3 regions of the Serratia aquatilis genome follow, and region 2 is predicted to be linked to each of the others. Evidence: predicted binding sites of a transcription regulator. Region 2 holds the regulator's gene; each other region holds the start of a gene.
The links. The regulator CRP, encoded in region 2, controls carbon source genes, mostly activating them, when cyclic AMP is high. The targets are predictions, from matches to a motif close to ATGTGANNNNNNTCACAT.
Positions count from the first base shown of each region.

Region 1: a site for CRP is predicted at 5,527-5,544, ahead of SAQUA_RS15735 (ABC-F family ATPase). Genes of this name have one in related genera too.
Region 3: a site for CRP is predicted at 6,763-6,780, ahead of udp (uridine phosphorylase). Genes of this name have one in related genera too.

Region 1 covers NZ_CP173186.1:3,477,866-3,488,362, forward strand. The annotation lists gene gsiA (glutathione ABC transporter ATP-binding protein GsiA) at 1-1,212, opposite strand, end outside; gene moeA (molybdopterin molybdotransferase MoeA) at 1,874-3,112, shown strand; gene moeB (molybdopterin-synthase adenylyltransferase MoeB) at 3,115-3,876, shown strand; gene SAQUA_RS15735 (ABC-F family ATPase) at 3,908-5,500, opposite strand; gene SAQUA_RS15740 (antibiotic biosynthesis monooxygenase family protein) at 5,722-6,066, opposite strand; gene SAQUA_RS15745 (cytochrome P450) at 6,047-7,021, opposite strand; gene SAQUA_RS15750 (ArsR/SmtB family transcription factor) at 7,104-7,787, shown strand; gene SAQUA_RS15755 (helix-turn-helix domain-containing protein) at 7,916-8,371, shown strand; gene betA (choline dehydrogenase) at 8,454-10,109, opposite strand; gene betB (betaine-aldehyde dehydrogenase) at 10,265-10,497, opposite strand, start outside.
Region 2 covers NZ_CP173186.1:4,996,645-5,007,141, forward strand. The annotation lists gene SAQUA_RS22795 (phosphoribulokinase) at 1-313, shown strand, start outside; gene SAQUA_RS22800 (amidohydrolase) at 354-1,526, opposite strand; gene SAQUA_RS22805 (MFS transporter) at 1,538-2,728, opposite strand; gene SAQUA_RS22810 (LysR substrate-binding domain-containing protein) at 2,922-3,830, shown strand; gene SAQUA_RS22815 (OsmC family protein) at 3,833-4,240, opposite strand; gene crp (cAMP-activated global transcriptional regulator CRP) at 4,622-5,254, shown strand; gene SAQUA_RS22825 (YccS/YhfK family putative transporter) at 5,311-7,380, shown strand; gene SAQUA_RS22830 (aspartate aminotransferase family protein) at 7,711-8,928, opposite strand; gene SAQUA_RS22835 (aminodeoxychorismate synthase component II) at 9,040-9,615, opposite strand; gene btsR (two-component system response regulator BtsR) at 9,768-10,493, opposite strand; gene SAQUA_RS22845 (LytS/YhcK type 5TM receptor domain-containing protein) at 10,493-10,497, opposite strand, start outside.
Region 3 covers NZ_CP173186.1:329,778-340,274, forward strand. The annotation lists gene SAQUA_RS01455 (formate C-acetyltransferase) at 1-648, opposite strand, end outside; gene SAQUA_RS01460 (PTS fructose-like transporter subunit IIB) at 689-1,009, opposite strand; gene SAQUA_RS01465 (PTS fructose transporter subunit EIIC) at 1,084-2,163, opposite strand; gene ptsP (phosphoenolpyruvate--protein phosphotransferase) at 2,526-5,027, shown strand; gene fsa (fructose-6-phosphate aldolase) at 5,104-5,769, shown strand; gene SAQUA_RS01480 (dienelactone hydrolase family protein) at 5,807-6,643, opposite strand; gene udp (uridine phosphorylase) at 6,904-7,665, shown strand; gene SAQUA_RS01490 (tyrosine-protein phosphatase) at 7,961-8,743, shown strand; gene SAQUA_RS01495 (DedA family protein) at 8,813-9,343, shown strand; gene SAQUA_RS01500 (histidine phosphatase family protein) at 9,664-10,446, shown strand.

The DNA.
Region 1 (10,497 bases), 1.5 Mb from region 2:
CAGATGCTGTAAAGCGGCACCTTTTAATGCATTGATTTTCTGACCATTGAAGGTGATGGTACCGCGCTGGCTGTCTACCAGCTTTAATAGCGAACGCCCGGTGGTGGATTTACCGCAACCAGACTCCCCAACCAGACCAAGAGTCTCACCAGGGAAAAGATCAAAGCTGATATTTTCCACCGCATGAACCCGGCGTGTCACACGGTTGAGAATACCGCTACGCAGGTCAAAGCGGGTAACTAGCCCCTCTACCTGCAGAATGGGCGGAGCTCCGGCAGGGATCGTATCTTGATGTTGGTCAGTATCATTCACCCCAGGCAAGGGGAATTTGGCCGGGAAGTCTTTCTTCGCCATCGCCCCCAGTTGCGGTACCGCCGCCAGTAGAGCCCGCGTGTAAGCCTGCTGCGGAGCAGCAAATAACGCACGCACATCCCCCTGCTCGACCTTTTCTCCCTGGTGCATGACCAGCACCCTATCGGCAATCTCTGCCACTACGCCCATATCGTGGGTAATGAAGATCACCCCCATCTGCATTTCCTGCTGTAATACGCGGATCAACTGCAAGATTTGCGCCTGGATAGTCACATCTAACGCAGTGGTGGGTTCATCGGCAATCAACAGCGCCGGTTTGCATGACAGCGCCATGGCAATCATCACCCTTTGGCGCATTCCCCCAGAAAGCTGATGCGGATAGCGCTCGAGCACATTCTTCGCGTCAGGAATACGCACCAGATCAAGCATATTCAGCGCTTCACGTTTGGCGTGCCGGTGATCCATCCCTTGGTGCAACCGCAACGACTCGGCGATCTGCTCCCCCACAGGAAATACCGGGTTCAGCGAGGTCATAGGTTCTTGAAAAATCATTGCCATATCGGCACCGCGCAAGGTACGCAGAGTGCTCTGCTTTGCCTTGGCCAGATCAAGCACCTGACCATTACGACGGCGAAAATGCATCGCGCCGCTGGTTATGTCACCGCCACCTTGCTCCACCAAACGCATCAGGGCAAGAGAAGTCACCGATTTTCCTGAGCCGGACTCACCGACAATCGCCAAGGTTTCGCCGCGATCAACCTCAAAAGCCAGTTGGCGAACGGCTGCCACAGTGTCACCTTCCTGGCGAAATTGCACGCTCAGATCGCTCACCGCCAATACACGCTGTGGCGGTAGCAGCAACTCACTCTCTGCCGGTGAAAAGATTACGGCATCGGTCATAACCACTCCCGGTAAACATATTTATACCCTTTATACTTCAAGTTGCTTGGGTGTTGGCCGCGCTTACTCACCCCAGTCACATAGTTATCTATGCTCCTGGGGCCTCGCAAGCTTGCCGCCTACAAGCAACTCGAATTTTTTTGGGTATAGATACCGATGGAAGACGGCACCGAAATAACCAAAACCGCGGTGCCGTCTCTGCATTTTTCAATGGCAATCAGTTATTTTTTATTAATCTGACGCTCTGTATTAACCTCATCAAGCCAACACCGCAGCCTAAGACACCCACATAAATTCAAGTTGCAACAATCTGGCTACGCAGCGAAAAACAGGAGGTTAATTATTATTCTGCCCTTTTCGACTATATTTAGCTCGGCAAGCGATGTAAAGCGCTAACTAGCCGGCAAGCTCTAAGCGTAGTCTGCTTAGAATATTTCGTGCGGTGATAAACCTTAATGTTATAAAAACAGGGCGTTATCTGGCTTTTTCCCCTAAAACCACACTGGTGGTCTTGGGCAGTAAATAAGCGAGGCCAAAGCGCCGCTGCATACTGAAACGATCGGCCCGCAATGGCATTGCGCATTCTCCCATCCGGCGTTATCTGCCATAATAGCCGCACTTTGCCGAAAAATTCGCGCACGCTGATTACGGAGTTTTCTTTATGGATCATTGCCATACTTCTGACCTCATTTCCCTTGAGCAGGCGCTGGATAAAATGCTCAGCCAGATATCGCCTTTGCAGCAGACTGAATCCATAGCACTGACCAGCGCCGCTGGGCGTATTACCGCCACGCCGGTGATTTCACCGATTGCTGTGCCCCCGTTTGCTAACTCGGCGATGGATGGCTATGCGGTGCGTATTGGTGAATTGCAGGCCAACGTCCCCCTGCCCGTGGCGGGCAAAGCCTTTGCTGGTGCTCCGTTTAACGGCGTTTGGCCGGCCAATAGCTGTATACGCATCATGACCGGCGCGCCCATTCCGTTTGGTGCCGACGCAGTGATCATGCAGGAGCAGGCGGAAGTGAGTGAAGCGGGTGTGCGGTTCAATGCAACAGTAAATTCCGGGCAAAATATCCGTTTGGCGGGGGAAGATATCCTGAAAGGGGCCAACGTGCTGCCAGCAGGTGTCAAGCTGGGGGCAGCCCAACTTCCTTTGCTGGCCTCGCTCGGCGTTGCCGATGTGCAGGTGATACGCAAACTGAAAGTCGCGCTGTTTTCTACCGGAGATGAACTGCAACCCATCGGCCAGCCATTGCAAGACGGCCAGATTTACGACACCAACCGTTTTGCGGTGCGGTTAATGCTGGAACAACTGGGTTGCAGCGTTATTGATCTGGGTATTATCCCCGACGATCAGGCGGCTTTGCGTGCGGCATTTCTCAAGGCGGATAGCGAAGCGGATGTGGTTATCAGCAGCGGCGGCGTCTCTGTGGGTGAGGCGGACTATACCAAGCAAATGCTCGATGAACTCGGTAACGTCAGCTTCTGGAAGCTGGCAATCAAGCCAGGTAAGCCTTTTGCTTTCGGTAAACTGCAGAATGCCTGGTTCTGTGGCCTGCCCGGTAACCCGGTTTCTGCCGCACTGACCTTCTACCAATTGGTGCAACCGCTGCTTGCCAAACTGGCTGGCCACACAGAGTGGCATATGCCACCGCGTCTCAAGGCTCGCGCACTGACACCATTAAAAAAATCACCGGGCCGCCTCGATTTCCAACGTGGTATTTTCACCAGCAACGCCGAAGGTGAACTGGTAGTGAGCACCACAGGCCATCAAGGTTCACACGTGTTCAGCTCTTACAGCCAGGGTAACTGTTTTATCGTGCTGGAGCGGGAGCGTGGTTCAGTAGCAGCGGGGGAAACGGTAGAGATCGAACCTTTCAATGCGCTACTGAGGAACTGAACATGTTGCCGGAATTAACCGATGCGGAAATGCTGCGTTATAACCGCCAGATCGTATTGCGCGGCTTTGATTTTGACGGCCAGGAAAAACTGAAAGCGTCGCACGTGCTGATTATCGGGCTGGGTGGCTTAGGCTGCGCGGCTGCGCCTTACCTGGCAGCAGCTGGCGTCGGCCATCTGACATTGGTTGATTTCGACACGGTTTCACTCTCCAATTTACAACGGCAGATCCTGCACCGGGATGCGCGTCTAGCTATGCCGAAGGTAGAGTCGGCGCGCATTGAGTTGAGCGCGATCAATCCGCATGTTCACATCGATATCGTTGACGGTCAGTTGGATGATCGGTCACTGGCAGCACAGATAGCATCCTGTGATGTGGTATTGGACTGCACCGATAATGTTGCCACCCGCGACAGGCTAAACCGCCTCTGCCATGCGCAGCGTAAACCACTGGTTTCAGGGGCCGCTATTCGTATGGAGGGCCAGCTAAGCGTATTCACCTATCAGCCGGATGAACCCTGTTACCGCTGCCTGAGCAGGCTGTTCGGTGACAACGCGCTGACCTGTGTCGAAGCAGGGGTAATGGCTCCACTGGTCGGCACCATTGGGAGTTTGCAGGCGATGGAGGCGATCAAATTACTGACCGGTTATGGCCAACCGCTGGTGGGTAAACTGCTGATGCTGGATGCCATGAGCATGCAGTTCCGCGAAATGAAACTGCCGAAAGATCCGCACTGTGAAGTGTGTAGCGAAGGAGCCCCCTGATGCTGGACCAGGGGGCTAGCAGGCAGGGAGCTTAGTTAATACCCTGGCTACGTAGATAGTCTTCGTAGTTGCCGCTAAAGTCGATCACCTTGTTCGGCGTCATTTCCAGAATACGAGTAGCCAATGAACTGACGAATTCACGGTCGTGGGAAACAAAGATCAAGGTACCTTCGTACATTTCCAACGCCATGTTCAGCGACTCGATGGATTCCATATCCATGTGGTTGGTTGGCTCATCCATAACCAGAATGTTCGGGCGCTGCATCATCATTTTACCGAATAGCATGCGGCCTTTCTCGCCGCCAGACAGCACTTTCACGCGCTTCTTGATGTCGTCCTGGCTGAACAACAGACGCCCCAGGATGCTGCGGACCGCCTGCTCGTCGTCTTTTTCCTGCTTCCACTGGCTCATCCAATCGAATACGGTCAGTGTCTCGTCAAACTCATACTCGTGGTCTTGCGCGTAGTAACCGATCTTGGCGTTTTCAGACCATTTCACGCTACCGTTATCCGGCTCCGCATCACCCACCAGCGTTTTCAGTAAGGTTGATTTACCGATACCGTTAGGCCCCAGAATGGCGATCTTCTCACCAACTTCAACCATCAGGTTGAGTTTGCTGAACAGTGGGCCGTTATCAAAACCTTTGCTGAGCGCTTCCACTTCGAGCGCATTACGGAACAGCTTCTTGTCCTGTTCAAAACGGATGAACGGGTTCTGACGGCTGGAGGCTTTAACCTCTTCCAACTGGATCTTGTCGATCTGACGGGCACGGGAAGTAGCCTGCTTGGATTTGGAGGCGTTGGCACTGAAGCGGCTGACGAATGACTGCAGTTCGTTAATCTGCGCCTTCTTCTTGGCGTTATCTGCCATCAAGCGCTCACGCGCCTGGGTGGCGGCAGTCATGTACTCGTCGTAGTTACCTGGGTAGACACGCAGTTCGCCGTAGTCCAGATCCGCCATGTGAGTACACACCATGTTGAGGAAGTGACGGTCGTGCGAAATGATAATCATGGTGCTGCTGCGTTCGTTCAACACCTGCTCCAGCCAGCGGATGGTATCGATGTCCAGGTTGTTGGTTGGTTCGTCGAGCAACAGGATTTCTGGATCGGAGAACAGTGCCTGTGCCAGCAGGACACGCAGTTTGAAGCCGGGCGCAATCTCGCTCATCGGGCCATAGTGCTGTTCTACCGGGATACCGACGCCAAGCAGCAGTTCACCGGCACGGGCTTCTGCGGTATAACCATCCATCTCGCCATAGGCCACTTCCAGATCGGCCACTTTATAGCCGTCTTCTTCGCTCATCTCTGCCAGTGCATAGATGCGATCGCGCTCTTCCTTCACGGTCCACAGTTCGGTGTGGCCCATGATCACGGTATCGAGCACGCTAAATTGTTCAAAGGCGAACTGATCCTGGCGCAATTTACCCAAGCGCTCATTAGGATCAAGGAAGACGTTACCGGCACTCGGTACCAGATCGCCCCCCAGAATTTTCATAAAGGTAGATTTTCCGCAGCCGTTGGCTCCGATCAAACCATAGCGATTACCGCCGCCAAACTTGACTGAGATGTTTTCAAACAGCGGCTTACTGCCGAACTGCATAGTGATGTTGTTAGTGCTTAACACAGCGCTCGCTCTTAATTTAATTAGGAATGTGATTTGGCGCGCATTATGCCATAACGGCAGTAAGAGATCGCAGGGATTTTTGGTTGTTTTTTAATCAGCAAAAAGACGACTGTGGGTACCTACCTCCGTTGCGCCTTAAACGGGTTGTATAATCAAGCAGGCGGTAAGTGCGCAACCCCGGGTGAACAGCACTTGCCGCCTTTCTGTAACTTGGATGCTAATCAACCGTGAACCTTACGGCTATCGGCCGGGGCTTGCTCCCTAGGCTCCAGCCCATAATCGCGGACCACGTCGGCAACCCGGAGCCGGTAATGCTCCAGTACACCGTGCCGCCCGCGAGACTGCGCCTGACGATGCTGCTCCAGATTACGCCACTGCTGTACCGCCGCTTCGTCACGCCAGAACGAGAGCGAGAGTAATTTCTCGGGATCGGTCAAACTCTGAAAGCGTTCAATCGAGATAAAACCATCGATCTCCGCCAATAGCGGCTTCAACTCCGCCGCTAACTGAAGGTAAGTTTCCCGCTGTCCTTCTGCAGCCTGCAATTCAAAAATCACCGCAATCATTATTATGCTCCTTGGCAGTATAGAACTCTGGCACGTGCGCATTCTGCGAAATGCGCCAGCGGAAGTAGCTCAACAGACTGGGGTCGAAATTAAGGGCAGATAAATAGTCGATCCCCGCCAGCGCTATGGTTTTCGCCCAATGGGAACCCGGGCATTGATGAACACCGTAGCCGAAAGCAAAACTTTCCTCAGCCGTTTTCAATGGGATGGTTACGCATTGCCCTTTAACCAGCGCCTGGCCGTCCAGCTGCGTATCCCGCAAAGCAAAGCGGCGAGTAGTATGAATGGGTGGCGTTTGCCGCAGTACCTCTGAGATCAAATATTCTGCTGATTCAGAACGATGGCTCATCAACAACAACGTTTGCCCCAATAATCCGGCGGTTCCTTCACAAGCCTGAAAAAACAGCCCGATGGCATTGGCCTCTGCCAGTGAACGATCGCCAATCTGCAGGCTCAGGCGGAGAAACAGCGGGCCATCGGCTTGTTGCATCCTGATCTGTAATTTTCCAGCAGCCTGCGCTCCGCTGATCATTTGCTGAGTGCTGCCACCGGGGGCAATACAGCGCACAAAATCCATCACTTCATCCACCAGCGCGTCGCGCTGCCGAACGGCCACTCCCAGCATTTCTGCCAACAGGCAGATCGGTAAAGAGTAATTAAAGCGGGTCAGTTGTTCCGCCGTTGACAGGCGAGTAGCCAACTGTTGCGCTACCTTGATAGTGGTCTGGCGAATGTCATCTTCACTGAACGAGTCTAAAGCCGCGCCAATCGCCGCCTTTAATTCCGGCTGCACGCCGTCATCGCGCATACGAACCAGAGAAGCAAATATTGGGTGAGCCGGTGTGGCAAGTAACGCCGGGGGTACCGGTTCATGGGCAGGTCGAACACCGAGGTCGCGATGAGTTAATGCTTCACATACCGCTTGCCGCGATGTCACTGAGAATGGGCAGGCCATGATCGAAGTCTCCTTTTTAGCTTATGAGGGAGGAGCCATTGTCGGGGTAGCCGAGAACCGATACTTCGATTATGCTCGAAGTATGAATGACACCCCACTTGAAGACCGTCTGGCAACGTTGACTGCCGCCATTGCCGATCGCACTCGGGCACGTATGCTGTGCCTGCTAATGGACGGGCGCGCCTATACCGCTACTGAGCTAAGTGCCGCAGTGGATGTTGCAGCCTCCACCGCCAGCAGCCACCTCTCTCGCCTGCAGGAGCAGAACCTTATCGCCTGCGTGAAACAGGGCCGCTATCGCTTCTACCGTCTAGCTGGCAAACCGGTGGCTGACGCACTGGAAATGTTGATGGCTCTGGCCGGGGAGGAGCGACCAAAAGTCAAAAGCACTACCCCGGACGCACTTCGTTTTGCTCGGACCTGCTATGACCATATTGCTGGTGAAATTGCAGTGCAATTGCATCACCGGCTACTGGAACTGGGCTGGCTAGAAGGGGAAAACGACTACCAACTCAGCAACCAAGGGCTGGCAGCTTTAACACAGCTCGGTATCGATTGTTCTGCACCACCTTCGCGGAGGCGTTTCGCCTGCGATTGCCTGGACTGGAGCGAACGCAAGGCACATCTCGGTGGTGCACTGGGCGCTGCTATGCTGACGGCCTTTGAGAGGCGTGGCTGGCTCTGGCGCCAGCTCGACAGCCGGGCACTGCAGCTCACTCCCGCAGGGGTAAAAGCCTTAAAGTTGCATTTTGGCCTTTCGCTTTAGTTGCTTCGATTTACCAAGTTTATACTTGCGTAACCCGCCATACGAGCCTATTATCAAAGAATATTCTTGGATTATTGGCACTTATTTCAATGTGACCTGAATGTCGTAACCGCGGGAGAATTAAAATAATGGATCGCACCAATATCATTCACGACTTGCTGGACTGGATTGAAACGCACCTGGATCAGCCGCTGCTGTTGGATAATGTGGCGGCAAAATCAGGCTATTCCAAGTGGCACCTGCAACGCATGTTTCGCAGCACTACCGGTTATGCACTTGGCAGCTACATTCGCGAACGCCGTTTGTCGAAGGCTGCGCAGGCGCTACGCGCGACCCCTCGCCCCATTCTAGATATTGCTCTACAGTTCCATTTTGATTCCCAGCCTTCATTTTCGCGGGCATTTAAAAAGCAGTTTGGCAAAACGCCAGCAGTCTATCGCCGAGGTTCCCAACAGGATGGGGCAGACCAAAAATCGTCAAGCATCGCCCCTTTACCCGGCTATTACCACGGTTCGCCTGGTCTGCATCTGCTCTACAACTACAAATGTATGGACGAAAACTGCGCCGCCTGGATGGGCCAGTGATACTAAGCTGAAAAAATCAAGGCCATTGAGCATCGCCAATGGCCTTTGCTTACTGCCCCACTACAACGGGGGTTACCCCGTCTTACTGCCCCTCAGTGGCAACATGATACTCTGCGGTACTGCGCGCTAATGGCTCCCTCTGGCGGATGCGATCGGCAATTTTCTCGGCGATCATGATAGTGGTTGCATTGAGGTTACCGGTAATGATCTGCGGCATGATTGAGGCGTCGACTACCCGTAATCCTTCAACTCCATGAACCCGCCCTTGGCCATCGACCACCGCCATCGCGTCCTCTCCCATTTTACACGAGCATGAAGGATGAAAGGCGGTTTCCGCATGCTGGCGGATAAACGCATCGAGCTGTTGATCACTTTTTATCTCAGCTCCCGGACTGATTTCTCGACCACGGTATTGATCCAACGCCGGTTGCGCCATGATCTCCCGCGTGATGCGAATGGCATCGCGGAACTCCTGCCAGTCCTGTTCGGTTGACATATAGTTGAATAAAATGCTCGGATGCTGGCGTGGATCTTTGGACTTTACCTGGATGCGGCCACGGCTTGGTGAACGCATCGAGCCCACATGGGCCTGAAAACCGTGTTCTTTTACCGCATTGCTGCCATTGTAATTAATCGCTACCGGCAGAAAGTGATACTGAATATTGGGCCAGGTAAAGGCCGCACTGCTGCGGATAAAACCACCAGCCTCAAACTGATTACTCGCCCCAATGCCGGTACCGTTGAATAACCACTCGGCTCCGATTTTCGGCTGATTAAACCATTGTAATGCCGGGTAGAGCGATACCGGTTTTTTACAGGAATACTGCAGGTACATTTCCAGATGATCCTGCAGATTCTCACCAACGCCAGGCAGATCGTGTACCAGATTAATCTCCAGACGCTTGAGTAGCGCCGCCGGGCCAACGCCGGAACGTTGCAGGATCTGCGGCGATGCAATTGCCCCAGCGCACAGCAGCACTTCGCGCTTGGCTCTGGCCGAATGACGGTGATTGCTATCGCCTTTCAGGTAACAAACGCCGACCGCGCGTTTTTCACTGAACTCAATATGGTCAGTGAGTGCATGGGTAACAATTTTCAGATTCGGACGTGAACGCGCCTGATCCAGATAGCCACGAGCCGTACTGGAACGGCGTCCATTCGGCGTCACGGTACGATCCATCGGGCCGAAACCTTCCTGCTGATAACCATTCAAGTCTGAAGTGCGTGGAAAACCGGCCTGAACACCGGCCTCAATCATGGCATGGAACAGCTCGTTGTTGCCGGTTTTCGGTGTGGTCACACTGACCGGCCCTTCCCCACCATGATAATCATCAGGGCCGATATCGCGGGTTTCCGACTTGCGGAAATAGGGCAAGCAGTCAAGATAGCTCCAGTCTTCAAGCCCGGTCGCTTTGGCCCAATGATCAAAATCCAACGCATTACCACGGATGTAACACATGCCGTTAATCAGTGATGAACCGCCGAGGCCTTTACCACGGCCACACTCCATACGGCGGTGGTTCATATGGGGTTCAGGATCGGTTTCGTAAGCCCAGTTATAGCGCCTCCCCTGCAATGGGAAAGCCAATGCCGCTGGCATCTGGGTGCGAAAATCCATCCGGTAATCCGGCCCACCGGCCTCCAACAGCAGAACGCTGACATCAGCATCTTCAGTTAAGCGTGTCGCCAAGACGTTACCGGCAGAACCGGCACCGATAATGATGTAATCATATTCCATCAATTATCTCCTTTGGTTAAAGTGCCCCCGCCTGCCCTCTTCATAAAAAGAGGGGCGTGATCCTCAGCGTGATTTTGCTGATGGCGGCTTTAGTGCCTTCAGCCGCCTGTTTGGCGGCAGGGGAAAGGGGGAAATCAGAGAAAACAGGACGGTAATCAGAACACGGAGCTATAGTCGCCCAGCTCCACCTGTACCGATTTGACTTGTGTGTAATGTTCCAGCGTAGTCAGGCCATTTTCGCGGCCAACGCCGGACTGCTTATACCCGCCGACAGGCATTTCCGCCGGTGACTCGCCCCAGGTATTGATCCAGCAAATTCCGGCTGCCAACTGGTGGATAACCCGGTGTGCACGCGCCAGATCCCGCGTCACCACCCCAGCGGCCAGCC
Region 2 (10,497 bases):
GATGGAAGACTACATTAACTTTATTACCCCCCAATTCTCGCGCACCCACATCAACTTCCAGCGCGTTCCGACGGTGGATACCTCCAACCCGTTTGCCGCTAAAGCCATTCCTTCACTGGATGAAAGCCTGGTGGTGATCCATTTTCGCGGTTTAGATCAGATCGACTTCCCCTACCTGTTAGCCATGCTGCAGGGATCGTTTATTTCACATATTAATACGCTGGTCGTGCCGGGGGGCAAAATGGGGCTGGCAATGGAGTTGATCATGGCTCCACTGGTCCAGCGGTTATTGGAAGGCAAGAAGATAGAATAACAACCTTGTTTGGCGCGGTTTATTACCGCGCCAAACGTCGTTAACGCATCAGCAAACGGCGAATAAAGCCGACGTGCAGTTGCACCCCGATCAGTAATGCCGCCTCATCCAGTTTAAACCTGGGATTATGTACACCGTAAGTTGCACCAATCGCTTCATTACCGCTACCGATAAACAGGAAACACCCTGGCACTTTCTCCTGATAAGAGGAGAAATCCTCACTGCCAAACATCGGTGTTGTCATTTCCCGCAATGCTTGCGGCCCCACGGTTTCGGCAATCACCTCACGCGCAATGGCGCACGCGTCCGGATGGTTATTACCGATGGTGTAACCACGCGTCCAACTCACCTTGTAGCTGGCACCATGAGCCTGGCTGATCCCAGCGATGGTTTGTTCAACCAACTGCGGCACCCGCTCGCGTACCTCCCGATTATGGGTACGCAAAGTGCCTGCCAGCCTGACGCTGTCAGGAATGACGTTATAGCTGTCGCCTCCTTGGAAAGTGGCCACCGTCAGGACAGGGACATTCAACGGATCCAACTTACGCGCAACAATCTGCTGCAATGCGGTGACGACTTCTGCACCAATAGGGATGGGGTCGATACACAAGTGGGGCATCGATCCGTGGCCCCCTTTTCCCTGCAGCACGATATCGAAGTTATCACTGGAAGCACTGAAAACGCCCGGTTTTAAAGCCACTTCACCGGTAGGGAAGTTTGGCATCACATGCAGGCCGAAGATCATCTTCACACCATCCAGTACGCCCAGATCCACCAACTGCTGCGCGCCCCCCGGCGGTACCTCCTCAGCATGTTGGAAGATAAAACGCACGGAGCCCTGTAACCGGGATTGTAACTGGCATAGTACCCTGGCCGCCCCCAGAAGCATCGCGCTATGGGCATCGTGGCCACAGGCGTGCATCACCCCTGGCCGCGTCGAGCAAAAGGGTTCGTCGTTTTCTTCCTGGATTGGCAAGGCGTCAATGTCAGCACGCAAGGCAAAACATGGCCCCGGTGCAGCCCCCTGCAATTCGGCAACCACGCTATTCGGGGTAGGACGGGTTAGGGTTAATGGGCCAAAACTGGCGAGTTGCTCGGCAATATAATCGGCTGTCTGCGCCTCATGGAAAGATAACTCTGGATGAGCATGCAGATGACGACGCCAGTTCAGGACCTGCTGTTCAACATCAGCTATCAACTGTTCAATATTCATTCTCGTACTCCTCAATTCAATATCGGCTGGCGTGACTGACTCGCCAGTGGCAGGATCACTAACCCAGAAACCACCATGGCGAGTGCCAAAAAGATAAACGTCGACATGTAATCGTGACTTAGGGTGATCAAATAGCCCATGGCAATCGGCGCAACAAATCCCCCCAGGGTGCCGCCGGTGTTGATCAGCCCCATTGCGGCCCCCATTACTTCCGCAGGCAGGCGTTTCATAGGTAAGGTGAAAACCGTGACAAATGACGCCATCAGAAACACATAGCTCAGGAACAAGAACAGGCTTGCGGCCAGTGGCGATTCGCTGGTAAACACCAGCCAGATGCAGATTGCGCTAAGTAGGGAACTCATACAGATCACCATTGGCTCACGCCCTTGCAGATAACGCCCCACCAACCAGCCGGTGCCGAGGGAAGAGATCCAGATCCCCAAACCACCGGCAGCCACCACCATGCTGGAAACACCGATCGGTAGCCCGCGTTGCTGGACCAGAAATTTCGGTAACCAAGCCATCAAACCGTAAGACGGGATGTTGATGCAGAAGATCGCCACAAATAGCAGCAACACTATCGGGCTTTTCAACAAGGCTTTATAGCTGGCCCCGGTTGCACCGGGCTGGGTGCGCTCAGCCTGAGGCGGGTTGGGCACCAGCCACAAGATACAGGCGGCAATCGCGAATGCCAGCAGGCCAAGAGCCGAGAAGGAACCGCGCCAACCAATATGATCCAGACAATAAACTGCGACTAGCGGCCCAGCGGTCATCGCCAACCCGGCGGAGGAAAGCAGGATCGATTGCGCAAAGGTGCGTTGTTCTAGCGAGAAATTCGCCACTACGGCTTTGGCGCAAGAGCAAGGGTAGCCAGAGTGGCCAATACCGGAAAGGAAACGGAACGTCACCAGCAGCCCCAGGCCGAACCCCAGAATGCCGAAGCACAGCGCAAACCCGCCAAGCAGCAGTAGCGAACTGCACAGGACTTTCTTGAAGCCAAAACGGTCATTAAGCCAGCCTGCCGGTATCTGGAACAATGAGTAGGCCAGGAAGAACATCCCGGTAATGTATCCCAGTTGCTCAGCCTGCAGATTGAACTCACGTTCAATAGGTAACAGTGCAAAACCCATTACGGTTTTATCGATGTAAACCACGACATAACCCACAAACAGCAAAAAAATCATTAGTGAACGACTTTTCATCGCTGGTATTCCTTTAAGTTATCACTAAGACCTCCCCCATCCTGGCGGGCTTGTTTTGATAGTGTGATCCAGGTCACTTTATAACCTTAAATAACAATCACTTATATCAATACCTTAGAAACTATAGGCTTTTACCATGTTGCATAAGATACAATTTTTTAAGTAGTGATAGCTTTTGCTGATAGGGGCAGGAATGGGGTATTTACCAAAATTACAGCAACTTAAAGTGTTCCAACAGGTGATCCGTAGCGGCAGCATTCGCGGCGCGGCGCGTGCCCTGGGGCAGTCCCAGCCAGCGGTAAGCCGCACTATTCGCGAATTGGAACAAGTGCTGGAAACCCAGTTGATCATTCGTAGTAGCCAGGGGATGACGCTGACCGAAACGGGCCGGGCGTTCGCTCTGCGAATGCAGCTGATTCTGGAAGAACTACAGCGTGCCACCGATGAGATCCAGCAGTTGAACCAGCATTCGCAGGGCAGCGTTGCGGTGGGATGTTCTTCTTTACTGGCTCTAACGGTACTCCCTGAGTTGGTAGAAGAGTTCAAACAGCCATTTCCACAGGCCAATCTGCTGATCCGTGAAGCCCAGATGTCGACCCTACTACCAGCATTACGTGAGGGGCGCCTGGATTTTGCCGTCGGCACCGTTAGTCCGGAACTACCTTTAGAAGATTTGGTGCGCGAGCCGCTGTTCAACGCCCCTTTCTGTATTATTGCCCGCCAAGGGCACCCGCTGGCACAGGCGAAATCACTGGACGAGCTCCGCGAGGCAAAACTGGTATTACCGGAAACCGACATGGGGTATTACCAGCAGCTACAGTCGGTGCTCGGCACCTTCTACCAGCAGCTGCCCCACACGCCCATCCGTTCTGATTCGGTAGCATATGGACTGAGTATGGTACTGGAGGCTGGCTATCTGACTATCGTGGCACGAGCGATGGCGACGCCGCTTTATTTGCAGCATAAGCTGGTGGCATTGCCTATCGACTGTCTGCCGCAGGCACAGTATTGCGTGCTGTACTCGCAAAAATCGCCGCTAACCATCACGGCGCGGCGCTTTCTTGATTTATTGCGCACATACTGCCAGCGTTACCGTTGGTAGGCTCAGGCAATCTCGCGGATTTCAAAGCTATGGGTGACGCTGGCGGCTTTATTCAGCATCAGCGCAACGGAGCAATATTTCTCTGCGGAAAGGTTTACCGCTCGTTCCACGATCTTATCGGTCAGCCCTTTACCCGCGACAATAAAGTGCAGGTTGATATGGGTAAACAGGCGAGGGGCTTCTTCTCGGCGTTCTGATGTCAGTTTTACTTCACAATCAACGATATCGTTACGCCCTTTTTGCAAAATTGACACCACATCGATAGCACTGCAGCCACCCACAGACATCAGTACCATTTCCATCGGACTTGGCGCTTTCTCCCCCGCGTTACCATCCATCAATACCTGGTGACCAGAAGCGGACTCACCCATAAATGTCAGCCCTTCTACCCACTTGACTCTTGCCTGCATTTTGTACTCTCCGGTTTATTTCTGAAAAACAAAGTACGCTTTCGCATAGAAACTGGCAACGGAACCTGATGCTAATCATGCTGAAGCGAGACAACACAAGACACTCGCCTCACTCTGTGCTACAAACAAAGCCGCAATAACTCTTTCCAGGTCACCGATTTCAGGGAAATGTCCAAGGAAAGGCCCCTATATTGGCATGTTAACAGAATGTAGCTTGCAGCACTCCACGCAAGTCAATATGCTAGAACATAAGCGTATTTCTATAACACGCCTCAAAACCTGTTGATAGCCACTAATAATAAACCAGGCTAGAAGCACGTTTTACAGGGAACTCTGACCCCTGTGATACAAGGCAGCGATTACAACAGAGGATAACAGCGAATGGTTCTCGGCAAACCGCAAACAGACCCGACTCTTGAATGGTTCCTGTCTCATTGCCATATCCACAAATATCCATCGAAGAGTACGCTGATTCACCAAGGTGAAAAAGCCGAAACGCTTTACTACATCGTAAAAGGTTCCGTCGCGGTGCTGATTAAGGATGAAGAAGGCAAAGAGATGATCCTGTCCTACCTTAACCAGGGGGATTTCATCGGCGAGCTCGGATTATTTGAAGAAGGCCAGGAGCGAAGCGCCTGGGTGAGAGCAAAAACAGCCTGTGAAGTGGCTGAAATTTCCTACAAGAAATTCCGCCAACTGATCCAGGTGAACCCGGATATTCTGATGCGCCTGTCCGCACAGATGGCAAACCGTCTACAAGTCACTTCAGAGAAAGTGGGTAACCTCGCCTTCCTTGACGTTACTGGCCGCATCGCACAGACCTTGCTGAATCTGGCAAAACAACCTGATGCCATGACCCACCCTGATGGTATGCAGATCAAAATTACCCGCCAGGAAATTGGCCAAATCGTCGGTTGCTCGCGTGAAACCGTCGGTCGTATTCTGAAAATGCTCGAAGACCAAAACCTGATTTCCGCTCACGGCAAAACTATTGTCGTATACGGTACACGTTAATCCTTGAAAACACGGCGCTACAAGGCGCCGTGTCTTTAGCTGCTGAATAGCAAACCATGTGGCGTCGCCTGATCTACCACCCTGAAGTCAATTACGCACTGCGACAAACACTGGTGCTTTGCCTACCCGTGGTTTTTGGATTGCTGATTAGCAACCTGCAGTTAGGGTTACTGTTCTCGCTGGTTCCCGCCTGTTGCAATATTGCTGGGCTAGATACCCCCCACAAACGCTTCTTCAAACGTCTGATCGTTGGTGGTTCGTTGTTCGCCCTCAGCAGTATTTTGCTGCAGCAGGCGCTGCTGTGGCATATTCCGTTGCCTTTACTGATGCTGGGAATGGCATTGTTACTCGGTGTCAGCGGTGAAATCAGCCCACTGCACGCGCGTCTGTTGCCCGCCGCCCTTGTCGCCGCCATCTTCTCACTCAGTATGGCGGGCAGTGTACCCATATGGCATACCCCCTTGCTGTATATCGTAGGCACGGCGTGGTACGGGTTGTTCACCTGGTTCTGGTTCAAGCTGTGGAAAGAGCAGCCGATGCGTGAATCCCTCAGCCAACTCTATATCCAGTTGGCCGACTATCTAGAAGCCAAATACTCACTGCTGACTCAGCACACCGATCCGGAAACCGCTCTACCGCCTTTATTGAAACGCCAACAACAGGTGATGGATCTGATCAGCCTGTTATACCAGCAACTCAACTTCCTGCCCCATGCCAGTAATGTCGAGCAAAAGCGTTTGCAGCGCAGATTCCAGGTCGCGCTCGATCTGCAGGAACACATTACCGTCAGCCTGCACCAGCCGGAAGAGGTACAAAAACTGGTTGAGCAAAGTCAGGCCGAAGCGATTATCCGCCGCAATGCGCAAGTTATCGCAGCGCGCCTGCGCGAAGTGGCTGGCGACATTCTTTATCATCGACGTTCCAAACGCTTTGGTATGAAGAACGAGCTGGCTGCATTGGAAAAAGTCGCCACACAACATGCTGATAAGCCGGTCGGGCAATTCTGCTATTACCACTTCAGCCGCATCGCACGCCTGCTGCGCACTCAGCGCCCACTTTATCGCCGTGACCTGATGGTCAATCAGTCGCGGTTACCGTTCTGGCCTGCGGTGGTGAGTTATCTTTCACCCAAATCCAACGCCTTGCGAAATGCGACCCGGCTGGGGGTGATACTCGCCGTCGGCAGCAGCCTGGGGATGATTTTCAATCTGCCAAAACCCTATTGGATCTTACTGACCATCATGCTGGTCAGCCAGAACGGCTACAACGCCACGCGGGTGAGGATCCAACACCGTGCGCTTGGCACGGTGGCCGGGTTAGTGATTGCAGCAGGGTTGTTACAGTTACAACTGCCGGAGACGGTGACGCTGTGTATCATGCTGGTAGTCACCCTCGTGGCTTATCTGGTTCTACGTAAAAACTACGGGCTGGCGGTGATCGGTTTCACCATTACCGCAGTCTACACGTTGCAAATTTTAGCCCTCAACGGCACTCATTTCCTGGTGCCTCGGCTGATAGATACGCTCATCGGCTGCGTGCTGGTATTTGGCGGTACAATCTGGCTGTGGCCGCAATGGCAGAGTGGGTTGCTGCGTAAAAATGCGCATCAGGCGTTGGAGCATGACCAAACGGCGTTACGCTTGTTACTAGAGGAACCGGATGCCGCCCAATTGGCCTATGCACGAATGTCGGTTAATCAAGCGCATAACACCCTGTTTACCTCTCTCAATCAGGCGATGCAGGAGCCGGGGTTCAAATCAGATTATCTGGCAGATATGCGGTTATGGATCACCCACAACCAGTTTATTGTCGAACATCTGAATGCGATGACCATTCTGGCACGCGAGCACTATATGCTGACGCCAAAGCTGGCTGAGGAATATCTGCAAAGTTGTGAGATTGCGCTACAAAGTTGCCAGCAGCGCTTGGAGTATGACGGCCCGAACACCAGTAGCAGCATCATGCAGTTGCCAGATTTGCACCCAGATATGCCAATAACCGAAATGGAGCGCCACTTGCGGCGCATACTTTCACACCTGGGCGTGATGCATACCATTTCGTCACTGGCCTGGCGCCAACGCCCACACCATGGGATTTGGTTAAAACGCAGACTACGTGACGGCTGACATATACCTGCCGATTTTCAATATAGTAGAGGCCACACCTGATATTCAGCCTCCACAGAGACACTAGGCTGTGCCCCTTAACTGGACGCGAGCGCCGCTGGCGGTCATTTGTACGCAGAGCAAGGCGTGAGCCGTGAGGTTTGGTGGACCAAATAAGCGGCGAATAACGCAGCAATGCTTACAAATGGCCCCAACCCTGCGGGTCGCGCCCCAAAAGCCCATCCTCTGCGTTGTCGGGCTTGAACAGAGGGCCACTCTACTCTGCGCCCTCCGCCTTGATAATGGGCTTTTGGGTCTGCGACGGCACCACGGACAGTTAAGGGATACAGCCTAGGCGTTAATCACATCCTGCACAGCCAACTCAAACAGAGCCATGCCTTCTTCGATATCTTCCAGCTCCACCACCAACGAAGGAGCGAAGCGGATCACGTCTGGCCCGGCATTGAGGATCATCAAGCCACGCGCGGCAGCGGCGGTCAGGAAATCACGAGCCTTACCGCGATATTCGGCTTTCAGCTCTGCGCCGATCAACAACCCCAAGCCACGAATATCACTGAAAACACCGTACTTTCTGTCTATTTTCTGCAGAGCCTGCACAAATACCCCGTGCCGATGCTCAATGCCGTTTAACACTTCCGGCGTATTGATAACATCAAGTGCCGCCTCAGCCACCGCACACGCCAGCGGGTTTCCACCATAGGTAGTGCCATGAGTACCCACCTGCATCACAGAAGCAATCTCTTCGGTAGTCAGCATCGCACTCACCGGGAAACCACCGCCTAACGCTTTTGCTGTGGTCAGAATGTCTGGCGTAACGCCTAAGTGCATATAGGTAAACAGCTTACCACTACGGCCCATACCGCTTTGTACTTCATCGAACACCAGCAGAGCCTGGTATTGGTTACACAGTTCACGCACACCTTTGAGGAACGCCATCTCCGCGACGGTGATCCCTCCTTCCCCCTGGATCGGTTCCATCACCACCGCACAAGTGTGATCGTCCATCACCGCTTTGACCGCAGCGAGATCGTTAAAGGGAACATGCACAATATCAGCGGGTTTCGGCCCAAAACCATCAGAGTATTTCGGCTGGCCACCCACTGAAACGGTAAACAGGGTACGGCCATGGAAAGCGTTATGAAACGCAATGATTTTTGTTTTGTAAGGGCTGTGACGGGTTACAGCATAATGGCGTGCCAGCTTGAATGCAGCTTCATTAGCTTCTGCCCCCGAGTTGGCAAAAAACACCCGGTCGGCAAAGGTGGCAGCGATCAGTTTGCTGGCCAAACGCAGCGCAGGCTCATTGGTGAACACATTACTGGTGTGCCACAGGGTTTCGCCTTGCTGCTTTAATGCGGCCACCAGCGCAGGATGGCAGTGCCCAAGCGCCGTCACTGCGATACCGCCAGAGAAGTCGATATACTCTCTCCCCTGCTGATCCCATACACGGCTGCCCTTGCCTTTCACCGGTACAAACTGAGCGGGTGCATAGACAGGCAGAATAACCTGATCGAAGGTGCTTCGGTTTACAGACAGTTTCTCGGACATCAGCGCTCCAGGCGAATAGACACTAAGTGAAAATATAATCACAAAATATGCATAAAAAACCAATAAAGAGCAAACCCAAATCTCTTTCAGCAGCGAAAAAATCCTAACCGACTAACTTTTAAGGAAATTATCCAGCAGTTGATGCCCTTGCTCGCTGAGGATACTTTCAGGATGGAATTGAACCCCCTCCAGTGCCAACGTTCGGTGGCGAATGCCCATGATTTCATCCTGCTCATTATCACGCAGGCTCCAGGCCGTAACCTCAAAACAGTCAGGCAAGGTGGCGGCATCGAGCACTAGTGAGTGGTAACGCGTCACTGTCAGTGGGTTATTCAGGCCGGTAAATACCCCTTGGTTGCTATGGTGGATACAGGAAGTCTTACCGTGCATCACCTGGCGTGCGCGAACGACATCGGCACCAAACGCCTGCCCTAAAGCCTGATGCCCAAGACAGACGCCGAGTATCGGCAGCTTGCCTGCAAAATGACCAATAGCCTCCAGTGAGATCCCCGCTTCGTTTGGGGTACAAGGTCCGGGTGAGATCACTAAATGCTGCGGAGCCAGCCTTTCAATATCGGCCAGTTGCAATTCATCATTGCGCTTCACCAACACCTCGGCCCCCAATTCGCAAAAATACTGGTACAGGTTGTAGGTGAAGGAGTCGTAGTTATCGATCAGCAGTAGCATGGTAAACTTATCCTACTGACCAATGGATAATTCTTGGATACAACCTGTTCTGGGTGTCGGTAGGCCATTGTTTGACTCAGCTCACATAGAGAATGGGCGTATTCTTTCATAGACCGAGGCATTGTCAAACCAGCCGCTTTTCGGGTAGCCCATTAGCCACGCAGTCCCAGCTCTTCTTTCAGCGATTTGAGATAACGGCGGCTAACTGGCACCGGTTCGCCGACAGGCATAATCATTTCTGCTGAGCCACTTTCATCAAAACGGATCTCCTTCACCAGCTCAAGGTTGACCAGGTACTGCCGATGGCAGCGCACCAGCGGTGTGCGGTTTTCCAACGTACGCAAGGTAAGTTCAGTAAAACACTCCATGCCATCATTACGGACCACATACACGCCGGTCGAGCGGGATCGGATGGCGATCACCTCATCAAAGCGCAACAGATAGATGCGGCTATGGCCGGTACAGGGGATATATTTCAGATAGCCTGCGCTCTCCTCCAACGCGGCAATATTTTGCGGCGTGCGGCTTTGACGCAAACGCTGCAGCGTTTTATTCAGCCGATTTGGTTCTGCCGGTTTCAGCAAGTAATCGAACGCATGTTCTTCAAAAGCCTGTACGGCGTACTCGTCATAAGCCGTGAGGAATACGATATACGGCATGCTGCTTGGATCAAGCATACCGACCATTTCCAGCCCGTTGATGCGCGGCATTTGAATATCCAGAAATACTACGTCTGGCCGCAGACGGTTAATCTGGCTGATGGCTTCAATCGCGTTGGCACACTCGCCCACAATAGTGATGCCTTCTTCTTCCTCAAGCAGATGGCGCAGGTTTTCACGGGCGGAAGGTTCGTCATCAACAATCAAAACGCTCAACATTATG
Region 3 (10,497 bases), 760 kb from region 2:
TTCTGCCGCCATGCGCCGTGCCAGGGTGGCATAGCGCAGGATATGGCGCTGTGAGGCTTGCAACAGCAACAGTGCCGCTGTGTAGAACGCATTATCCGGCTGCCGTGCGGCGAGCGTTTGCAACTCGGCTAATAGGTTGTCCAGCCCGTGGTTCAGCAGGCGCGGGTAATCGATAATGATATGCCCTTGGCCTTTGTCCGTTTGGTTGATGCTGAAGATTTGGGTCTGGGTTGCCGTTTTAACCTCTTCCGGCATCTGGCTGTTGATGAAATCCTTCATCGAACGCTTTTCCCAGTAAGGATAAAGCTGTTCGCGGTAAATCTGTTTGTCGGCTTCAGAAATGGCAAAGCGATCTTGTGGGCGCGTTGGGAAAGCGTCTAACTCTTTCAGCAACCAGTAAGGATCCATCTCTGGCGACATGATCCCCGCACGGGGTTTTACCGTGCGGTTGCCCGCGATCAACTCGTCTTCCCGTATGGCTATTTCAACGTGATCCAGAATATAGGCCGTGGCTTTGGCTCGGCGAATAATGGTGGGCTCCCCCTCGGTTTGCCGATGGCTGGCAGTGTAGAGCAGTGCGCGTTCCAGTGAAATTTCACGTGGAGCGGAGAACAGAGCGGCTTTCAGGCGTTCGATACGGGAGATCATCACGTGTTCCTTTTTGCTGCAGGGTTGAACGGTAAGCCTGTCAGGCCAACTGCGCCAGATGGGCTTCTATCTTGTCCATAATGGCATCAGCACGTTTTACCGCGTCGCTGATACCTATGCGCACCACGGTTTTCCCTTTGAAGCGCTCTTCGAACTTGATACCGATGTCCTTGGTCAGGATCACCAGATCGGCAGCGGCAACTTCCTCGGCGGTCAATTCGTTTTCCAGGCCGATAGATCCCTGAGTTTCAACCTTGCATTGCCAACCTTTAGCTTTGGCGGAACGCTCAAGGGCTTCTGCAGCCATGTAGGTGTGAGCAACGCCGGATGGGCAAGCGGTAACCGCGATAATCGTCGTCATAATAAGTTCCTCAATGATACCTATTGTCTTGCAAGCGACCGCTTTGACTGGCCACCGCGTGCAAGGGTATTTGTTCAGTTAATTTCAAAATCCAGATCCAGATCGCTTTCCTGTGCCGCTTGTGCACTCTGCTTCTTGGTAGCAAAGCTTTTCAGTAAGTTAACCAACAGCGCGGTGACCACCATGCCCACCAAGAGCGCGGCTATGAAGCCCAGCTTGCCCTCAACCACTGGCAGTACAATCAGGCCGCCCCAACCGGCATAACATTGTGCGCCGACCAATGCCGCAGTTACTGCAGCACAGGCGGTGCCGATCATGATGGAAGGAATGACGCGCAACGGATCCGCAGCGGCAAACGGGATCGCCCCTTCAGTAATGCCGACGCAGCCCATTAACAGTGCCGCTTTGCCCGCTTCGCGTTCTTCGGCGGTGTAGTATTTGCGGCCAATCAGCGTGGCCAGCCCCAGGCCAAGCGGTGGGGTGGCGATGGCCACTGCCGCAATGGCAACGACCGTGTAAACACCCTGAGCGACGCAAATCAGCATAAAGGCATAGGCCACCTTGTTGACCGGGCCACCCATATCGAAGGCCAGCATCAGGCCCAGGATAATCGCCAGCACGACGATGCTGCCCTGCTGCATGCCCTGCAACCACTCGGTCAGGCCGTGGGTCAACGCGCCAACCGGTTCACCCAGGCCCCACATCATGATGCCCGCGGTGAGCAGGGTGCCGACAATTGGGATCACGAAGATCGGCATCACCGAACGCAGGATCTTCGGCACCGGGATCTTCTTGAGGTAGAACACGATAATCCCCCCCAGCAGGCCGGCGATAATCGCGCCAAAGAACCCGGCCCCGAAAGAAGCGCCAACCCAGGCCCCGATTGCCGAGGGAGCCAGCGCGGAACGATCGGAGATGGAGTAGCCGATGTAGGCGGCCAGGAAAGGCACCATCAGCGTCAGACCGGCTACGCCAATGTCGAACAGTTTTTTCAGGTTTGGGTCGGTGGCCGCATCGGGCACGGCGCCTTTGCCATACAGCATGACGGAGATGGCCAGCAAAATACCGCCAGCGACTACAAATGGGATCATATGGGAAACGCCAGTCATCAGATGCTGGCGTGTATTTTTAAGTATGTTGAGCAGATCTTTCATCGTTCACTCCCTGGCAGCAACCAGCGTGCTTCTGAGATAAAAACCACCTGAGAAATAACCCCTGATGGAGAAAGGTTGTTGCCTATCACAATAGGCATCTGCCTGCGCTACCGACAGTGGACAAAGTTGCCATTTACTGGATTTTTGTAATGTCAGGAGAAAAGTGCGATCAAACTCAAAGTGTCAGACGGAATAAACGCGGATTGCTCGAATAGGCTTTGTGAGCGGTATCGCATTTATGTGGTAAGAATACATTTGTCCAGTGTTTGACATTTTTATCCGCTAGCCGTGGTGTACACCGCACTTTTATCCTTGTGGCAAACCGGTGCTGTTCACCGCTGCTTTGGTATGAGGAAAGAGTGATGGCTAAAATCGTGACGTTTACCTGCGTGCTGCCCAATGGGATCCATGCGCGCCCAGCCAGCCATATCGAAACCCTGTGCAACGGTTTCCGTTCACGCTTTGAATGGCATAACCCACGCAGTGGCATCCGTGGGGACGGTAAGAGTGTCCTCTCGTTGATCGGTACCGATATTCTGCTCGGCGATGAGTGCCGGGTTACCATTGAAGGTGAAGATGAGCAGGCGGCGTTCGAACGCCTGAGCCAGTTTATTCAGCATGAGCTGCCACTCTGTGACGAAGCCTTGCCCCAGGTAGATGCCCATGCGGAGCTGGAGCCGATCCCTCAGTCCCTTGCCAATCTGCAGCCGACGCTGTTTCGTGCTCGTTCGGTCAGCCAGGGAACCGCCAGCGGTAAGCTGGTGCATCTGGCGCGGGTGGATCTGCATGCCTTGGCTCTACCGCCAGCCAACAGCGTTGAGCAGGAGCAGGATCGGCTGGCCGATGGTCTGGCACGGTTGGGTAAGTCGTTAGATCTGCAACTGATGGCCGGTAACGGTACAACGACAGCGGTGCTGGAAGCACACAGCTCGTTACTGCGTGACGGCGCATTTCGCCAACACTTGCTGGACGGCGTTTTAAACGGAGTGGGCTGTGCAGCGGCGATCGTCGCTACGGCTGCCCACTTCAGCCAACAGTTGGCGCAGTCTGCCAGTGCCTATCTGCGCGAACGAGAGCTGGATATTCGTGACGTCAGCTTTCAACTCCTACAGCATATCTACGGCGAACATCGCTTCCCGGTACAGCAAGCGCTGACTAGCGACAGCATCTGCATTACCGATGAACTTACCCCCAGCCAGTTTTTGGAACTGGACAAGCGCTATCTGAAAGGTTTGCTGTTAGGCAGCGGTGGCAGCACTTCGCATACGGTGATCCTGGCCCGTTCATTTAACATCCCCACGCTGGTGGGGGTAGAGGCTACTGCCTTACTGCCATATTTGCATCAGCAGATACAGATCGATGGCGATCTGGGGCTGGTCGCCTGCGATCTTACCGAGCCGGTTCGCCGTTATTACCAGCAGGAACAGTGGTTGAGTGAGCAGATCCGCCACCAGCAGAGCGCCTATCTGGATCTGCCGGGGCGCACGGCGGACGGTGTTCGTATGGAAGTGGCGGCCAACATTGCGCATGCGGTAGAGGCTGAGGCGGCATTCAGCGGCGGTGCAGAGGCGATTGGCCTGTTCCGCACGGAAATGCTGTATATGGACCGTGGATCCGCCCCTTCAGAAGATGAGCTGTACAACATTTATTGCCAGGCGGTGGAGGCGGCGGCGGGTAAGTCGATCATCGTACGCACCATGGACATTGGTGGTGACAAGCCGGTGGATTACCTGAACATTCCGGCAGAGAACAACCCGTTCCTCGGCTACCGTGCGGTGCGTATCTATCAGGAGTTTCTGCCGCTGTTCCGTACTCAGCTACGTGCGATCCTGCGTGCTTCGGCACATGGCCCGCTGAAGATCATGATCCCAATGATCTCTTCAATGGAGGAGATCCTCTGGGTGAAGGATCAACTGGCCGAGGTGAAGCAATCCCTGCGCGGTAGTCAGATCCCATTCGATGAAAAAATCCCGCTCGGCATCATGCTGGAAGTGCCTTCGGTGCTGTTTATCATCGATCAGTGCTGTGAAGAGATAGATTTCTTCAGTATTGGCAGCAATGACCTGACGCAGTATCTGCTGGCGGTGGACCGGGATAACGCCAAAGTCATCAAGCATTACAACAGCCTGAACCCGGCATTCCTGCGCAGTTTGGATCACGCGGTCCGCGAAGTGCACCGTCACGGAAAATGGATTGGCCTGTGTGGCGAGCTAGGGGCCAAAGGCTCGGTGCTACCCCTGCTGGTAGGGATGGGGCTCGATGAGATCAGCATGAGTGCTCCTGCTATTGCAGCAACCAAAACTCGTCTGGCCAAGTTGGATAGCCGTGAATGCCGCCTGTTGTTGAACCGTGCGATGGCCTGCCGTACTTCACTGGAGGTGGAACACCTGTTGGCGCAGTTCCGTATGGAACAGAGCGATGCTCCGCTGATTACCCCTGACTGCATTGCCCTGGGGGTGGATTGGCGCAGCAAAGAAGAGGTGATCAAAGGCATGGCGGATAACCTGCTGCTGTCTGGCCGTTGCCGTTATCCACGCAAGCTGGCCGCCGATTTATGGGCGCGTGAAGCAGTGTTTTCCACTGGGTTGGGCTTTGGCTTCGCTATTCCACATACCAAATCTGAGCATATTGAGCAGTCGACAATCAGCGTTGCCAAGTTGGCGCAGCCGGTGGTCTGGGGCGAGGAGCAGGCGCAATTTGTCATCATGCTGACCCTCAATAAACATGCCGCTGGGGATCAGCATATGCGTATTTTCTCCAAACTGGCGCGGCGCATCATGCACGAAGCTTTCCGTGAAGCATTGGTGAACGCAGTTTCCGCCCAACAGGTGGAAACATTGTTGAAACAGGAGCTAGAACTTTAGGTTTTGCCGTTAAGGGAATTAGCCCAATCCATTCCGGGCGCTGCGGCGCCCTCCATTTTCGCTTTGAGGTACAACCATGGAACTCTATCTGGATACTGCCGATGTCAATGCGGTGAAGCGTCTGGCGCGCCTTTTACCGTTACAAGGGGTAACGACCAACCCGAGTATTGTCGCCGCATCACGCACCTCGCTATGGGAAGTATTACCTGCTCTGCGTGATGCGTTAGGCGGGCAGGGCAAACTGTTTGCTCAAGTGCTGGCCACAAAGGCAGACCTGATGGTAGAAGAAGCGCTTTTGCTCAATCGGCGGGTTTCTGGGCTGGTGGTGAAAGTGCCCGTTACTGGAGAAGGATTGGCGGCGCTTAAAATATTGCATGGTATGGGGATCCCGACGCTAGGCACTGCGGTCTATGGCGCGGCTCAGGGGCTGCTGTCTGCCTTGGCTGGAGCCGAGTATGTGGCGCCTTATGTCAACCGGGTGGATGCTCAGGGGGGCAGTGGGACCGCTACCGTAAAGGAGCTACAGCAACTGCTTGAATTACATGCTCCACAGGCGAAAGTGCTGGCGGCAAGTTTCAAAACACCGCGTCAGGCATTGGAGTGCTTGCTGGCAGGCTGTGAGGCCATTACTTTGCCGGTGGACGTGGCTGAGCAGTTTATCAGCGCCCCGGCAGTACTGGCCGCAGTGGACAAGTTTGAGGGTGATTGGCACAGCGCATTCGGCACATTGACGCTGTGCTAAGGAGAAAAAGGGGCAGTGGTTGCCCCTGAACTGACAATTACCTCACGCCAACGACACCGTGCTGCATGAACCACGCCAACATACGCTGCCAGCCATCCGCTGAAGCTTCGGCATTATAACTCGGGCGGTAATCGGCATGGAAAGCATGGCCTGCCTGCGGATAAACTACAATCTCGGCATCGGCGTTGGCCGCGCGGATTGCCTGACGCATGGTTTCCACCGTATCCAATGGAATGCTGGCATCCTGGCCGCCATATAGCCCCAGTACCGGAGTTGAAAGATGGGTGGCAATATCGACCGGATGCTTCGGTGAATTCAGGGTCTTCTCGCCGACCAGTTTGCCATACCAGGCTACTGCGGCTTTCAACTGCGGATTATGGGCGGCATACAGCCAGGTAATGCGCCCGCCCCAACAGAAACCGGTGATCGCCAGCTTACTGGCATCGCCACCGTGGCGCGTTGCCCAGTGAGCGGTATGATCCAGATCGGCTAATACCTGGTTGTCCGGAACTTTACTCACCAGTTTTTGTACCAGCTCACCGATATCGCTGAAATCTCTGGCATCCCCCTGACGGAAATAGAGTTCTGGCGCAATGGCCAGATAGCCCTGTTTTGCCAGGCGACGGCACAGATCCTGAATATGTTCGTGAACGCCAAAGATTTCCTGCACTACCAGAATGACAGGGAGTGGCCCAGGATGGTTGGCCGGTTTGGCGATATAGGCGGGAAGATCGTCCCCCTGCGAAGGGATAGTGGTCTCGCCAACATGTATGTCGTGTTCATCAGTCTGGATAGTTGAAGTCGCCAACGGAGCAACGGCTGGGGTGAATCCCCCCTTGGCCTGGTTGAGTATCATTTCTGGTTCGGTTTTCATTACAGTCTCCATGCGATAACGCGGCTGAGCTTAACTATAGGCAAGATTACCGCTTATTTTTCATGCCATGGTCGGTATAGCCTGAACTTGTCGAAAACATTTCCCTTGGTGATTTTTATTTGTGATTCAAATCACATAAATAATGTAGGTTAATTTTCGTTTCTTTATATATGGTGACTACGGTCACTAAATTTGCCTGGAATTTTCAGTAGAGTACATTTTTGTTCCTCCCACAAACGGGTTCCATGAGGAGTATTCCTATGTCTCAGTCTGACGTTTTTCACCTTGGCCTAACTAAGAATGATTTACAAGGGGCTACACTGGCCATTGTTCCCGGTGATCCACAGCGTGTAGAGAAAATTGCCAAGCTGATGGAAAACCCGGTGCATCTGGCCTCTCATCGCGAATTTACCTCCTGGCGTGCGGAACTGGATGGCAAAGCGGTGATCGTCTGCTCAACCGGTATTGGTGGCCCATCTACTTCGATTGCCGTTGAAGAACTGGCGCAACTGGGCATTCGCACCTTCCTGCGTATTGGTACCACTGGTGCTATTCAAGCCGATATCAACGTTGGCGATGTGCTTGTTACCACAGCAGCGGTGCGCCTCGATGGTGCCAGTTTGCACTTTGCCCCGATGGAATTCCCGGCAGTAGCGGATTTTGCCTGTACTACTGCGCTGGTTGAAGCCGCCAAGGCTTGCGGTGCAACCACGCATATCGGTGTCACTGCTTCTTCCGATACTTTCTACCCCGGTCAGGAGCGGTACGATACTTATTCTGGTCGTGTGGTCAGCCGTTTCAAAGGTTCGATGGCCGAGTGGCAATCCATGGGCGTGATGAACTATGAAATGGAGTCCGCCACCTTGCTGACCATGTGTGCCAGCCAAGGACTGCGTGCGGGAATGGTTGCCGGTGTGATAGTCAATCGCACCCAACAAGAGATCCCCAACGCGGAAACCATGAAGAAAACTGAAAGCCAGGCGGTGCAGATCGTGGTTGAAGCCGCTCGTCGCCTGCTGTAGCTCCTGCCAAATACGGGCCGTTCAACGGCCCGTGAGGTTGATGACAAAGTCGCCTTCCGACCCGAGATACCCGGGTCTAGCGCACCGAGGGGCGCTCCGACGGCTTACGCCGTTACGACCCCATCGGCACGCTCTCCCTAATAACGGGGTTTGTCAGCAGTCTGACGGGCCGTTCAACGGCCCGTTTCGTCATTTTGCACTAATCTGGTACGGTTATACTCACCTGCGTCATGCAGTCCACTGCCATACGGTCAGCGCGGCTGTCTATCTCAAGTCAATCTACATGAGGACGTTTATGACTGTTCAGATCTTGCAACATCCTTCCTTGGCGCCGCTTGATGGTGGTATCAACTTTCGCGATTTAGGTGGTAACAGCGTTGCTGATGGTCGTCGTATCAAGCGGGGGCTGTTGTTTCGCTCTGGTTCTCTGGAACGCCTGACGAAGAAAGACTGTAGTTTCCTGGCGGGTGTTCCGGTGCGTTCGGTGCTGGATTACCGTGATGCTGATGAAGTTCAAGCCAAGCCGGATGTGCTATGGGAAGGAGCAGACTATCACCACGTTCCAGCAAATCCGCTCAGTAATGAAGTGAATGCCAACCTGGAAAAACTGACCAGTGAAACCCTTGCCGGGTTTAATGCCCAGAAATTTATGCTGGAGCTTTACCGTCGCCTGCCATTCAACAATGCTGCATATCACCAGTTGGCTCAACTGTTGGTACAGCCGGAAGATGGCGCTCTGGTGCAGCACTGTGCCGTAGGCAAAGATCGTACCGGTGTCGGTTCAGCGCTGGTGCTATTTGCGCTGGGCGCAGATGAGGCTACGGTGGTGGAAGATTATCTACTGACCGAAACGACGCTGGCGGCTTTTCGCCAACAGATGCTGGAGCAACTTTCCATGCGTTTGAATGATGCTGCGTTGGCTCAATTCACCCAAGTATTGAGTGCTCGGGAAGAATTTCTAATGACTGCGTTGGGCTGTATTCGTGAGCAGTATGGTTCTACCGATCGTTGGTTGGAAGCTGAGTACGGGCTGGGGCAAAGCCAGCGCCAAGCATTGCAGGCGTTCTATCTTGAATGATGAATAGCTAGTGAGGTTCGATATTGCGTATCCTTGCGGTTGATTATTTCTCTAAACAGGAGCAGAGGATTGAACCTGAATGACATTGTCGATTGGGTGAGTGAAGTAGTGCGCCAGCATGAAGGCTGGGCTGTGCCCATTGTCTTCTTTCTGGCATTTGGCGAGTCACTGGCTTTTCTCTCTTTACTACTGCCAGCAACGGTCATTTTGCTTGCTTTGGGCGCACTGATCGGCGAAAGCGGTATCGCTTTATGGCCGATTTGGGCCGCTGCCGCTGCGGGGGCGTTCTTTGGTGATTGGCTCTCTTACTGGGTGGGATACCACTATCAGGATCGCGTTGCCCATATGTGGCCGCTGTCGCGCAATCCACAGCTGTTGGTGCGTGGCCATGCGTTTTTTGAACGTTGGGGCGTGCTGGGTATTTTCTTTGGCCGCTTCTTCGGGCCACTGCGGGCGGTAGTGCCTCTAGTTGGCGGGATCTGCGCCATGCCACAAATGTCATTCCAGATTGCCAATATTACCTCAGCAATGATCTGGGCATTCGGTATTCTGGCTCCTGGGGCATACGGGATTAAGTGGCTGACGCAGTGGATGGGTTGAGGGCCGATGCCGCAGCCCTCAGTTAATTATTTACCCTTGCTGCAACCTGTTTATTTATAATTAAGGGTAAGTGAGAATTCGATCACGATTTTCTCTTTATCTGAGTTTTTTTCTTCCCCTTATTTTTTGGTGATGTTACTTTGCCAGTAAGTGGATTGTTACTGTGAATAAACAGGCAAAACCCAAACCCATTGACGAAAAATCGTCACGGGTTTGGGTTTTTTTTTGTACTTAAGCCAAGTGACGATCTGCTGATAATTAATCAATTAACCAATTAACGTATAGGCGTAATGTTTTTCACTAAGGAATAATCAATGAAAATTAAAACATGGTTGCTGGCCTCTCTACTTTCATTCTCTTCGCTATCCGTGGTTAATGTTTCTGCTGCTGAAACCGATAGCGTTAACATTTACTTTGCCCGCCACGGTAAAACGATACTCAATACCTATGATCGGGTACAGGGCTGGGCAGATTCACCACTGACACCGGCTGGCGTTGAAGTGGCCCGCTATCTGGGGGCTGGCTTAAAAGGGATTGAATTTGATCGTTTTTACACCAGCGATGCAGGGCGCCAACGCGAAACGATGCAAACCATCCTGCAGGAAATCGGGCAGCCGCAAGCTAAAACGACGGAACTGACTGATTTACGTGAGGAGTTCTTCGGCGGATTTGAAGGGTTGCCAAATGAGGAGATGGCTAACGCTTCCGCAAAAACACTGGGCCTGGATTCTGGTGCCACCATGTTTAAGCAGATAACTGAAGGCAAAATTGACCTTATCACTATGGTTAATACCATCAGCAAGAGCGATGACAAGAAAGAAGCAGAGGATGCTGTTCAGGTGAAAACGCGTATGCAGCGGGCACTCAATACCATGGTACAGGACGCTTTAAAGAGTGGAGATAAAAATATTCTGGTTGTCTCCTCAGGGTTATCGATATTGATGATGATTTCAGATATGACCGATAATCCGAATAAAAATAAACCGCTGAAAAATGCGGCAGTAGTGAAGATTATTTACAAAAATGGCAAATATACGGTCACCGATGTTGGCGACATGAGTTATGTTTCAAAAGGTCAGGAAGCCCTAAAGAATAATCATTAATTCTTTCTGTGCAATAAATAAATATACCATTCATGAAGCTGATTTCCGGGG